4 regions of the Companilactobacillus halodurans genome follow, and region 3 is predicted to be linked to each of the others. Evidence: predicted binding sites of a transcription regulator. Region 3 holds the regulator's gene; each other region holds the start of a gene.
What was found. The regulator Rex, encoded in region 3, represses fermentation and respiration genes when NADH is low (regulators of the CRP and FNR family bind a similar motif). The targets are predictions, from matches to a motif close to TTGTGAANTANTTCACAA.
Positions count from the first base shown of each region.

Region 1: a site for Rex is predicted at 1,814-1,831, ahead of adhE (bifunctional acetaldehyde-CoA/alcohol dehydrogenase). Genes of this name have one in related genera too.
Region 2: a site for Rex is predicted at 1,517-1,534, ahead of FHL05_RS08605 (NAD(P)-dependent alcohol dehydrogenase). Genes of this name have one in related genera too.
Region 4: a site for Rex is predicted at 1,834-1,851, ahead of FHL05_RS05050 (GntP family permease). Genes of this name have one in related genera too.

Region 1 covers NZ_VDFO01000036.1:20,364-23,564, reverse strand. Annotated here, with positions in the region: gene FHL05_RS09520 (oleate hydratase) at 1-1,229, shown strand, start outside; gene adhE (bifunctional acetaldehyde-CoA/alcohol dehydrogenase) at 1,860-3,201, shown strand, end outside.
Region 2 covers NZ_VDFO01000030.1:28,934-32,134, forward strand. Annotated here, with positions in the region: gene FHL05_RS08595 (CvfB family protein) at 1-833, opposite strand, end outside; gene FHL05_RS08600 (hypothetical protein) at 1,104-1,367, opposite strand; gene FHL05_RS08605 (NAD(P)-dependent alcohol dehydrogenase) at 1,577-2,698, shown strand; gene FHL05_RS08610 (hypothetical protein) at 2,896-3,201, opposite strand, start outside.
Region 3 covers NZ_VDFO01000009.1:59,173-62,373, forward strand. Annotated here, with positions in the region: gene manA (mannose-6-phosphate isomerase, class I) at 1-914, opposite strand, end outside; gene FHL05_RS03520 (redox-sensing transcriptional repressor Rex) at 934-1,599, opposite strand; gene FHL05_RS03525 (ABC-F family ATP-binding cassette domain-containing protein) at 1,737-3,201, shown strand, end outside.
Region 4 covers NZ_VDFO01000014.1:47,512-50,712, reverse strand. Annotated here, with positions in the region: gene FHL05_RS05060 (alpha/beta hydrolase) at 1-417, opposite strand, end outside; gene FHL05_RS05055 (CdaR family transcriptional regulator) at 496-1,545, opposite strand; gene FHL05_RS05050 (GntP family permease) at 1,890-3,173, shown strand; gene FHL05_RS05045 (glycerate kinase family protein) at 3,185-3,201, shown strand, end outside.

The DNA.
Region 1 (3,201 bases), on a different contig from region 3:
TGTTGATGCCTGAAAAAGACGAAGAGAAATTGAATAATATCAGTATTGCTGAATGGTTCAAGAGCACACCTCATTTCTTCACAACTAATTTCTGGTACATGTGGCAAACGACCTTTGCATTCAAACGTGCAAGTTCAGCTGTTGAATTGCGTCGTTACATGAACAGGATGATTTTGGAATTCAGCCGAATCAATACTTTGGAAGGAGTAACTAGAAGCCCTTATAATCAATTTGAAAGTATCATTTTGCCAATGCGCAAATATTTGGAAGACCGCGGCGTAACCTTTATCAACAACCGTAAGGTAACCGACTTAGAATTCAAAGATACGCCATTGCAAGATGACATTATTGTGACCGGTTTGAAGTATGAAGAAGTCGACAACGATAATAAAGAGGGACACATTGATATTGATGAAAACGACTTAGTCTTCGATACCAATGGTTCAATTACTGACAGTTCATCGATAGGTGATTTCGATACACCATTCAAAGAAAATATGGATTATGCCCCAAGTGCTTTGCTTTGGAAGAAAGCTGCCGAGAAGTTCTATTCATTGGGTAATCCGGATAAATTCTTTGGCGACCGTTCACAAAGCGAGTGGGTCAGCTTCACCGTTACAGCTAAAGACCACTTCTTGTTAAATGAAATTGCAAGGATCACTCAACAAGAACCTGGAAATGCTTTGAACACATGGATTGAAAGTACGCCATTACTATCAATCGTTGTTCACCATCAACCACACTTCAAAGCTCAAAAACCTAACGAAGCTATCTTCTGGGGTTACTTCATGTATCCAAGAAGAAATGGCGATTACGTACAAAAGCCAGTTATGGAAATGACCGGAAAAGAAATGTTGGAAGAACTACTAGGACATCTAGCAGAAGTCGATCCAAGTAAAGATAACATCAAGAATCATACAAAAGAAATCATGGATAGCATCGTCAATGTAGTGCCAGTATATCTACCATATGCCAGCGCTATGTTCAATCAAAGAGCAGTAGGCGACCGTCCAGACGTAGTACCAAAGCACAGCAAGAACCTAGCCTTCATCAGTCAATTTTGTGAACAACCATTTGACATGGTATTTACAGAACAATACTCATTTAGAGCAGCCCAAAGAGCCGTTTATACATTGTTGAACATTCCATTAACAGAAATGACACCAATGCATCATTATGAGAAGAATCCTAAAGTTATGGCTCGAGCTACTAAGACCATGTTTAGATAAAGCAGAGAGCGGAGCAGGACCGCTTAGACACTGAGGATTAGAGCAATTTCACCAATTGCTCGCGTACCTTGCGAGTGATTGGTGAAATTGCTCTAACCGGAAGTGTCTGTCCTGCGCAGCTCGTTTCCACAATGCAGCCAGAAAGAATGGTTATTAGGTTAAGAAGTATTGTTATTAACATAAAACTAATGGTTATTTATCTAAAACACAAAGTTATATATTCAAACCAACTAACCAGGTAAATATAACTCCAAGTTGATTCAACATACCCAAAACCTAAAACCATCCAACCCCAAAAACTAAAGACAAATCGTCAAACTCCCAAAAAAGGACGCAAAAATCCAATCTTGGGAGTTTTTTTACGTCCAAAATTAATCCAAAATAAAAACAGACTTGTGAAAAAAACATCCTACATCACTGACTTTGTGAATAAAATTTCACAATAAAATTAATAAAATCTAATCATAATATAATGACAATCAGTACGCCAAATCCATTACGTGTTGATATATCAACGTGGATACGTTTTCATTCAGATTTTAGATTAAAAAGGTTGAACAAAAAATACACAGTGATAATATAAAACGTGAATTAGTTAACAAATATAGTTTCAATCTTGGAGGTAATCAAATGTTGAAAGGTTCCAAAGACACAAAGGTTGATGAAAAAAAAGAAGATGTAAAACCTGTTATTGATGCCATGGTTGCTAAAGCTCACAAAGCTTTAGATATCATGGATAGTTATACTCAAGAACAAGTTGATCATATCGTTCATCAAATGGCTATTGCTGGATTAAATGCTAGTTTTAAATTGGCTAAGTTAGCTTACGAAGAAACAGGTCGTGGCTTAGTCGAAGATAAAGTAATTAAAAATATGTATTCTACCGAAGAAATTTGGCACTCAATTAAACGTGACAAGACTGTTGGTATCATTGAAAACGACAAAGAACACCGTTTGATCAAGGTTGCTGAACCACTTGGCGTTTTAGCTGGTGTTACTCCAGTTACCAACCCAACTTCAACAACAATGTTCAAATCATTGATTGCTTTGAAGACTCGTAATCCAATTATTTTTGGATTCCACCCACAAGCTCAAAAATCTTCAGTTGCAGCTGCTAAAGTTATGCTAAAAGCTGCCGTTGATGCTGGAGCTCCAGAGGGAGTTATTCAATGGATTGAAAAGCCAAGTATTGAAGCTACTTCATACTTGATGAATAACGATGGCGTTGCCAGTGTCTTGGCTACTGGTGGTCCCGGAATGGTCAAAGCTGCTTATTCAACAGGAAAACCTGCTTTAGGTGTTGGACCCGGAAATGGTCCTGCTTACATTGAGAAGACAGCCAACATCAAACGTGCCGTCAACGATATCATGATTTCAAAGACATTCGATAATGGTATGGTTTGTGCCGCTGAAAATAGTGCCATTGTTGATGCTGATATTTACGATGAAGTTAAAGACTTATTTGAGAAAAATAAAGTTTACTTTATCAAAAAAGCTGATTACAAGAAATTAGCTGACGCAATGTTTAGACCAGAGGGTGGAGTTAAAGGCCCTATCGCTGGACAATCAGCAACTAATATCGCTAAATTAGCTGGAATCAAAGTTCCAGCTGATACAAAAGTTCTTGGTGTCGAGATTGAAAATGTTGGTCCAAAAGAACCACTTTCAGCTGAAAAACTCTCACCAGTTCTTTCAGTCTTTAAAGTCAAAGGTCACAAAGAAGGCTTCAAGAAAGCTGATGAATTGTTGCACTTTGGTGGTTTAGGCCACACAGTTGGTATTCACACAATGGATGAAGATTTAGCTACTGAATTTGGTATCAAGATGAAAGCTAGTCGTGTACTAGTTAATACTCCTGCTGCTATCGGTGGTATTGGTAATCTTTATAACGAAATGATTCCATCATTAACGCTTGGTACTGGTTCATGGGGTAAAAATTCTATTTCTCATAACGTATCTTCATTTGATTTGC
Region 2 (3,201 bases), on a different contig from region 3:
ATTTTACGTTGTTTCATCAAATTGCCTAAAGCACGTTTAAAACTACCTTTACTAATACCAAAATATTCACGAATATCATCTGGATCACTCTTGTCAGTATATGGTATCTTTTTATCGATCGAATGTTCCAAAACTGCAACGATCATTTGAGCGTCAGGTGAAATTTCTTCATAAGCACGAGGTTTCATTGAAAGATTCAAACGACGATGGCTTTCACCAATGACACGGGCTTTGATATGTTGACCAACATGTAAAGGCTCACTTTGTTCATTAACATGGATGAAGCCCATATAATAGCTTTCAGTCATCACAAAGGCACCAGAATCTCTAATAGCAATCACGGTTCCTTCTTCATCTTTATTCATAATTGTTTTGAGTTCGCCAGGACTTCTAGCAATTTGCGTGTAAAGTTCAATATCAGCCAATTTGCCCCATAAACGACCTTTGTGATCAACTTCCAATTTGACCATCAAACTATCGCCCTTTTTAGGCCATTCATTATGTTCAAATGGCAAATCATCTAAAGAAACAACAATATCTTTATCTTCTAGACCCACATTTACAAAAACACCTAAGTCAGTTCTGACATCAGTTACTTCAGCGAAATCCCAAACTCCTTGAGTTACGAAGGGTAAAACGGTCGTCATTTTATTTTTATGCGCTTGATTCTCATAAACAAAGCCAGCAATTTCATCGCCAAGTTCAGGAATTTCAGTTAATTCACTCAAATCTAAGGCAAAAGTATAACCTTCAATTTGCACAAAAGCTTCATCCTTATTTAAATCAGTCACGGTGCCTGCTAGTACTTGACCATACATATCTGTTATTTCCATATTCACCATACTCTTTTATATTCGTTATTTTAGTAACCTTACATTAAAAATACCCTCTTTAACATGATTTTTGAGAGGGTATCAGTTACTTACATATTTAATCTTCTCTATTATATCAGAAAGACAATTCAAGTAATAATAACAGTTCATAAATATTATGTCACTCTAAAAAAAATCCCAATCAATTTGTTCAACAAATCAATTAGGAATTATTTTTTAACATTTTTTACTATTTGTTAAAATATCGGTATTATCATCTTTACCCTTTAACTAATGAACTTCATGAATTCTAAACATAGTATTAAGATAATCTGATTCTTCCGCACCTGTATTATATTTGTCATTCTTACAAGTATCATATCTTCTTGCTGCTGCTAGAACTTCAGCTGTTTGAATTTTGTCAAACGATGATACTCCAGAATTATCTTCATCCGGTGAAATTAGTGCAAACACATTTTCCTTGTTATTATCACGATATAATTTCTTCTTGCCTATCATGGTTATAAACTTAAAATCTTTTTTATTGAATGCCATTCTAAAATCCCCTTTCTTAGCCAGTTATCTATTGTAGTTGCATAAAATTTCAATAACAATCATTTAATACTTTTAATTATTTTTTGTATTACCCAAATTATGATGTATATTACTTTTCTTAAAAATGCAAGATTGATATTTTGATAATTTAGTGAAATAATTTTCATTGTACAAACGGTTTCAAATATTAATGAGAGAAGGATTTTGCTATGAGAATTAAAGCTGCTGTTGTTGATAAAGTTAATGATCCATTCGTTATTAAAGATGACGTTGAATTGGCCGATCTAAAAGATGATGGTCTCCAAGTTAAAGTTGTCGCTTCAGGTATTTGTCATTCTGACGAAGCATTGCGTACCGGTGATGCTGCTTTTAGTTTCCCAGTAGTTCTTGGACATGAGGGATCCGGAATTGTTGAAAAAGTTGGCAAAAATGTTACAAACTTCAAGCCAGGCGATCACATCGTTATGTCATTTTACTCATGCGGGCAATGTGACAACTGTTTGAAAGGCAAACCAACCCAATGTCGTAAGTATGCGGCTTCCAATCTTTCAGGTACTCGCCCTGATGGGTCTGACCATTTCACTGAAGACGGTCACCACGTAAGCGACATGTTCAATCAATCATCATTCACTACTCACACAGTTATTTCACAAAGAAATGCCGTTAAAGTACCTAAGAATCTTGATTTGAGAAAACTTGGACCTCTAGGATGTGGCTACGTTACAGGTAGCGGAACTGTCTTCAATACTCTACAACCAAAACCTGGAGACACAATTGCAGTCTTTGGTACAGGTGCCGTTGGACTTGCTGCTATGATGGCCGGAAAGATTTCTGGCTGTGTCAATGTCATTGCCGTCGATATCGTTGATTCACGTTTGGAATTAGCTAAAAAGTTGGGAGCAACTGACGTTATTAATAGTAAAAATGAAGATGCCGTTGAAGCTATCAAGAAAATCACTGGTGGCTTAGGTGTTGACTGGGCTGTTGATACAACTGGCGTTGCCAAAGTTATGACTGACTCGATTGCTGCTCTAACACAAGGTGGAACTAGTGCTACAATCGCTGTTACACCACAAAATATTGATATTAGTACTTGGAACGACCTCTGCATTGATGACAAAAAAGTTGTTGGTGTCAACATGGGTGATGCTATTCCTCAAGTTGATATTCCTCGTTTGATCAAATTCTATCAAATGGGTGTCTTCCCATTTGATTTGACTGAAAAGTTTTACGACTTTGACCAAATCAACGAAGCCGATGCTGATTTAGTTAGTGGTAAAACTATCAAACCAATCTTGGTTATCGATAAGGATTATCAACCAGAAGCTTAAATTTATAAATTATTATTAATAAAGAGACTCTAATTTCTATTAGGGTCCCTTTTTGTTTGGTTTTGGTTCGATTGTTTTTCACTATGTTTTCGTAAAACATTTATTGATACTAAAGCCACATTCTTTATAATATTTTTATCACGAATGCTTTCTAAGGTTACATAACATTAATTAATAAAAGTTGCATGCAATTAATCTTATATTGAATTAATAATAGACCAATTTAAGGTTGCTTGATAAACTCCACTTGGTTGATTCCCATTTGATAAATTTAATAGCAATCCTTCATTTTTATCCCATTTGATGGATGGTAAAGCCTCATCTTCATTTGATTCATCCACTAATACTTGATGATCAATGGATTGAGGACTTAATCCTGCTCGATAGTACATCATCTTGCCATTCAAAGGTTTGCCCTGTGAATTAGTAAGCTTGCTTACTTGCATTAAATAAACCTTCATTGGTGATTTACTTTGACGACTATCATCAATTTGGACGACGTC
Region 3 (3,201 bases):
TCACTAACTGTGGCTGGTACGATTAAGTGGATGCCTTTCTTCAAGTCGTAATCTTTTCCATCTACGGTAATCTTTCCAGTTCCATCTAGGACTGAAATTAGTGTATACTTACCGATTTGGTGTTTTAAGTTTGCTGGTTCTTTGATTTCCCAGTGATAGACTGAGAAGAATGGTGAGATTGGTGGTTTTACAAAGGTTGTAAATTTGTTTTTACCAACTTGTTTTGATTCAATATCTAATTGTGGGTCTTTATGAGGCACAATGATTGTATCTTCTGACTGTTTAATGTGGAGATCACGCTTCTTGCCTGTGGTCTTATCTACACGGTCATAATCATACAGACGATAAGTGGTATCGCTGCTTTGTTGTGTCTCTAATGCCATGATTCCTTTGTTCAAGGCGTGAACTGTTCCACTTGGTACATAGTAGAATTCACCCTTTTTAACTGGAACTTTTCTTAACAAGTGGTCCCAATCTCCGGATTCGATCATTTGATCTAGTTCTTGTTTATTCTTAGCATTGTGCCCATAAATCAAGTATGAACCTGGTTCAGCATCGATGATGTACCAGCATTCTGTCTTGCCTAGTTCATGTTCGTGCTTAGCAGCATATTCATTGTCTGGGTGTACTTGAACAGATAAACTAGCTTCAGCATCCAAAATTTTAGTCAATAATGGGAATACTTCTCCCTTAGGATTGCCAAATAGTTCTTTGTGGTTTTTCCAAAGGTCATCAACATATTGACCGGCAAATTCTCCGTTTTCGACTTCTGATCTGCCGTGTGGATGTCCGGAAATAGCCCAGCACTCGCCAATTGAACCTTCGGGAATGTCATATCCAAATTTTGTTTCTAGTTTTCTGCCACCCCAAATTTTTTCATGGAATACTGGCTTTAAGAATAATGGTTCACTCATAAAAATTTCCCCCAAAAAATTAATTTGTTTCTTCTGATGATTCTTCTATCTTGTTCGATTTATCACGGTCTAAGAAGAAAATCAACGTCTGCAATTCATTTGCCAAGTCGACATAGTGAACGCGGATGCTGCTTGGAACATTGATAATAACTGGTGTAAAGTTCAAAATTCCACGAACTCCAGCATCTGATAAAATATCAGCAGTTGTCTGGGCAGCGTTAGAAGAAACTGTCAAAATACAGACATCAATCTGTTGAAGATGGAGTTGTTCTTTAAGTTCACTGATATCGTAAACTGGAACTCCACTCTTAACTGTTCCGACAATTTCTTTATTAATATCAAAAGCTGCCGCGATTCGAACATTATTTGTTCGAGAAAAGTTATAATTTAGTAAGGCGTTACCTAAATTACCTACACCAACTAAGGCTACGTTAGTTCTCTTGTCTTGATTTAAAAGCTTCTTAAAAAAAGCTACCAAATCGTTGACATCGTAGCCATAACCACGTTTTCCAAGTGCACCTAGATATGAAAAATCACGTCTAATTGTAGCACTGTCGATTTTAACCCCTTCTGATAGTTCTCCAGAAGAGATTTTTTTTGTGCCCTCATCTTTGAGAAATTGGAAATATCGATAATAAATTGGTAAACGCTTTATCGTTGCGTTTGGAACTGTTGTTTTTGTCATAATTTACCACCATATGTGTGTCATTTCACTAACATTTATACTAAATAAAAATCATAAAAAACGCAACACGTTAATCCTATAAAGGCACAAATTCTTAATTAATGATAAAATTGTGAAGATATAAAGGAGTTATAAACTTGATTCTATTACAAGCACAAAATATTACGAAAAATTTCGGTACCAAAAAACTTTTCTCAAATGTTAGTTTTGAAATTCAAGACAACAGTCGAATTGGATTAGTGGGCCGCAACGGAGTTGGCAAATCAACTCTCTTAAAAATCATTTCTGACCAAGAAAGCTACAATAGTGGAAATATTGCCTTAAAAAAAGATACTAATATTGGCTATCTAGCTCAGGATTCTGGTTTGAATAGTGACAGCGAAATCTTCTCAGAAATGGAGCACGTCTTCGACTACTTGAAAAAGCAGGAAAAAGAAATGCACCAACTGGAAGAAAAATTAGCAGATCCAACCGTAGCCGACTACGATCAAATTTTAAAAGAATACGACCGTTTGCAAACGACTTTCCGTCAAGAAAATGGTTATGGCTATCAATCTGAGATTCGCAGCGTTCTCAAGGGTTTTGGCTTTGACGAAGAAGTTTGGCATGACCAAATCTCAACTTTATCTGGTGGCGAGAGGTCTCGCTTGGCGATGGCTAAGATGCTTTTGGAACACCACGATATCTTGTTATTGGATGAACCAACTAACCACTTGGACATCAATACGGTCGAATGGTTAGAAAATTATTTGAAGGGCTATCGCGGGGCTTTAGTTATCGTTTCCCACGACCAGTACTTCCTCGATAAAGTTGTCACGGAAATCGTTGAAATCAATCAACATTCCTCAACTCGTTATTCAGGTAACTACTCGTTCTATCTTCAAGAAAAGAAGAAAAATCAAGAGGTTGCTTGGAAACATTACGAAGAACAACAAGCGGAAATCAAAAAAACCGAAGAATACATTCAAAAAAATATCGTTCGTGCTTCAACTACCAAGATGGCTCAAAGTCGTCGGAAAAAATTGGAACACATGGATGTCTTGGATAAGCCTGGTAGTGACCAAGGCTCAGTCCACTTCTCATTTGATATCGACAAGGAAAGTGGCAATGATGTTTTACTAGTTAAGGACGCCGCAATCGGTTATGACAATCAAATCATGTCTGAGCCTATCAATTTGGATGTAAAAAAAGGTGAACGTGTTGGTATTATTGGACCTAATGGTATCGGTAAATCAACTTTTCTTAAATCTATTTTAGGCAAGATTCCTATGATCAAAGGAACTAGTCAATTTGGTGCCAATGTTCAAATTGGTTACTACGATCAAAATCTGAAAGGTTTAAATCCTAAAAAAGATGTTTTGCATGAAATTTGGGACCTATATCCTCGTTTAGATGAACAAGTTATTCGAAATAAATTAGGTGCTTTCTTGTTCAGCGGCGATGACGTTTTGAAGCCTGTTGCTGGTTTATCTGGTGGTGAAAAAGCTCGCTTGATGCTGACTAAACTATCTATGGAAAATGATAATTTCTTAGTAATGGATGAACCGACGAACCATTTGGACATTGACAGTAAGGAAGTCTTAGAAGACGCCTTGAAGAGTT
Region 4 (3,201 bases), on a different contig from region 3:
GATTGGTGAAAGTGCAGCGACTTTACTGAAAATGTCATTATTCATAAAAGCAATTTTTAATGCTCCATAGCCACCCATACTGGAGCCGACGATGTAATTCTTTTCTCGTTTAGTTGAGATAGGTAAAATATGCTGCATTTTAGGGATGAATTCTTCAATGAAATAAGAATAGTAGGGGATAAAGTTAGAATCAGAATAAAATGAGTTTCTAGCCTCTGGCATTATGATAGCCCAGTTGTGCTTACGAGCTAGTTGTTCAATATTTACATGCCGGATCCAAGCAGTATCGTCTCCGGTATAGCCATGCAACAGCCAAACAGTCGTATAGTCAGATTTGTTGGTGTCTGGTAAAACGACAGTCGTTTTAAAGTAAGTATGTAAGTAATTTGTTCTGTAATTAAGATTCATTAAGACCATTATTTAAACCTCGCAATACATTTTTAGTCACACAAATTTTAAGCATAAAGTGAAAAAATGTCCACTTAAAAGAAGCAACTATTTCTTGTGATACTGTTGTTTTTTGAATTGTAAGAAATTGATATAGAGTTGAAAAATATCGGTTAAATCATGTAAGTTCAATTCAAAAAATTCTGATATTTTATTGAGACGGTAGTTTGTGGTATTTCGGTGAACCTGAAGGGCTTGTGACGTATCCGTTACGTTACCGTTATGCTTAAAGTAACATTCCAATGTTTCCAGTAATTCATTGCCTGATTTAGTTTTGAGAAAATTCTTGAAGACACTCAAATATTTGTCAGAATACAGGTTGCTGTTGAGCAATTCATTTGAGAATTTGATTTGTTGAAAATAATAGATATTAGTCAGATTCAATTCTTTAGTGACTTTAATTGTCGCCTGAGCTTCTTTAACAGCTTGCTTGAGGTTATACCCCCGGTTGCTGATGCCAATAGGAAAATGATTTTTTTGACAAAAGGCTAAATAGTATTCAATATTTTCTTGCTTCTTGGTAATAATCAAAATTTGCTCAGCAGTCTGATTGAAGTGGAAGTCGCTTTGATTGATGATGAGGCCGTTGGTATTATTAGTCTCAATGATCACAGCAAAACGTGGCAATGATAAATCAATATTTAAAGAATGAGCACGGATACTTAATTCATCATTTTCTAATACGTTATCAGTATTGGTCCACTGGTAAAGGAAATGATTGAGGGTTTCTTTGTGCTGATTTTCTAATTTTGAATCATTGAGTTGAGAAATCAATAATTCAGTTGAGACCTTTAATAGAGAGGCTAGAGGAGTCACTTTTTTTGGGTCGCCAGTGATACCAATGACGCCAATTGTTTGATGTTTAAATTCAACTGGAATGTTAACTCCAGGTTGTCCAAATTTACCATATGATTCAATCATTGGTTTAGTTTTACCGCTCTTGATAGTGTCAATAGCACCAATGTGGAGTGAATTAAGACGTTTTTTGTCGCCACTAGCGATGATGACGCCTTTTTCATTCATCATGTTGATATTATAAGGGATATTTTCCATCATTTTATCAACAATCGTTTGAGCCAAATTGGGATCTAATTTCATGTTATTTCCTTCGTTTACAATTAATTTAATTATTATGAACATTTTACCTTGTTTTAAAGATTTGTGTACGTTTAGATTGATTTTTGCTTGTTAAATAACGTGCAAACTTGTACTTGTTGACAAGTCAACCTCAATTTGTGCAGATTAAAAAATTAAAATAAATTACCAAAATAGTGTTGTTGATTTAAAGCCATTTGGATAACAAATACAACGTTAATTACAAATAACTTTGTGCAAATGCACATTGATTTTGCCCTTTTATCACGGTATTATACACACGTTAATCAATTGTTCAATAGTTAACAATTGACTCAATATTTGTTGAGAAGGGATGTTTTTATATAATGGTTATTGCTTGGTGGGCGGCCTTATTAGGGCTGCTTTTGGCGATTGGATTGATTCTATTTAAAGTTAATCCAGTGTATGCCTTGATTTTTGGTGCTATCGTTGGTTGTCTACTCGGAGGTATGTCCTTGTCACAAACAACTGATACGATTGTTAAAGGTAGTTCTGGTGTCATGGGGACTATTATTCGAGTAATTGCAGCTGGAGTTTTAGCTGGAGTCATGATGGAGTCTGGCGCTGCAAATGTAATTGCCTCTAATATCGTCAATCATTTCAGCGATAAGTTGGCAATTCTTGCATTAGCATTGTCGACGATGGTATTGACAGGTGTAGGAATCTTTATTCCTGTTGCTGTCTTGATTGTTGCGCCAATTGCTTTAGAAGTTGGTCAAAAAATGCATTACAGCAAATTATCCTTATTAGTTGCTTTATCTGGTGGTGGGAAAGCTGGAAATGTTATTTCACCTAATCCCAATACCATTGCAGCCGCAAAGGGCTTCAATGTCGAATTATCACAAGTAATGATTGCCGATTTTATTCCTGCAATTGTTGGTCTGATCGTGACAGTTATTTTGGCAACTTTAATTAAGAATAAAGGTAGTTTCGTTCCTAAAACAAATAAAACCGAAACTAAAGAAACAAAGAATCTACCCAGCTTAAAAGCAGCTATTGTGACGCCATTAGTTGCCGTTATCTTATTATTGATTACGCCAGTTGGCGATATTTTAGGAATAAAGGTTTTGGCGTCATTTAATCTTGATGCAATGTATATTTTGCCAATTGCTGGATTGATCGGTACTTTAGCGATGAGACAACAAAAGAAATTTTTGAAGTACATGGCTAGAGGACTTGCTCGAATGACAGATGTTGTTATGATTTTAATCGGAGCTGGTGCAATAGCTGGCTTAGTTTCAGCTTCTAATTTGCCACAAAAGGTGGTTTCAGTCGTTCAAATTTCTGGAATCTCCGGAACTTTCTTAGCGCCAATCGCCGGAATCTTAATGGCTGCAGCTACGGCTTCAACTTCAACTGGTGTTATCTTAGCTTCTAATTCCTTTAGCAAGTCGATTATGTCTTTGGGAATTTCTGGAACTGGTGCAGCAGCTATGGTTCATACTGGTGCTACTGTTATCGATCAATTGCCACATGGTAATTATTTCCACGTCACAGCTGAAGCAGTCAACATGCATTTCAAGGAAAGAATGACAGTTGTCTTTTGGGAAATGCTAGTTGGACTTTCAATGACGATCGTCGCAACATTAATGTACGGAAATTTGTTTTAGGGGTGAAGTAAATGAAAATTGTTTTAGC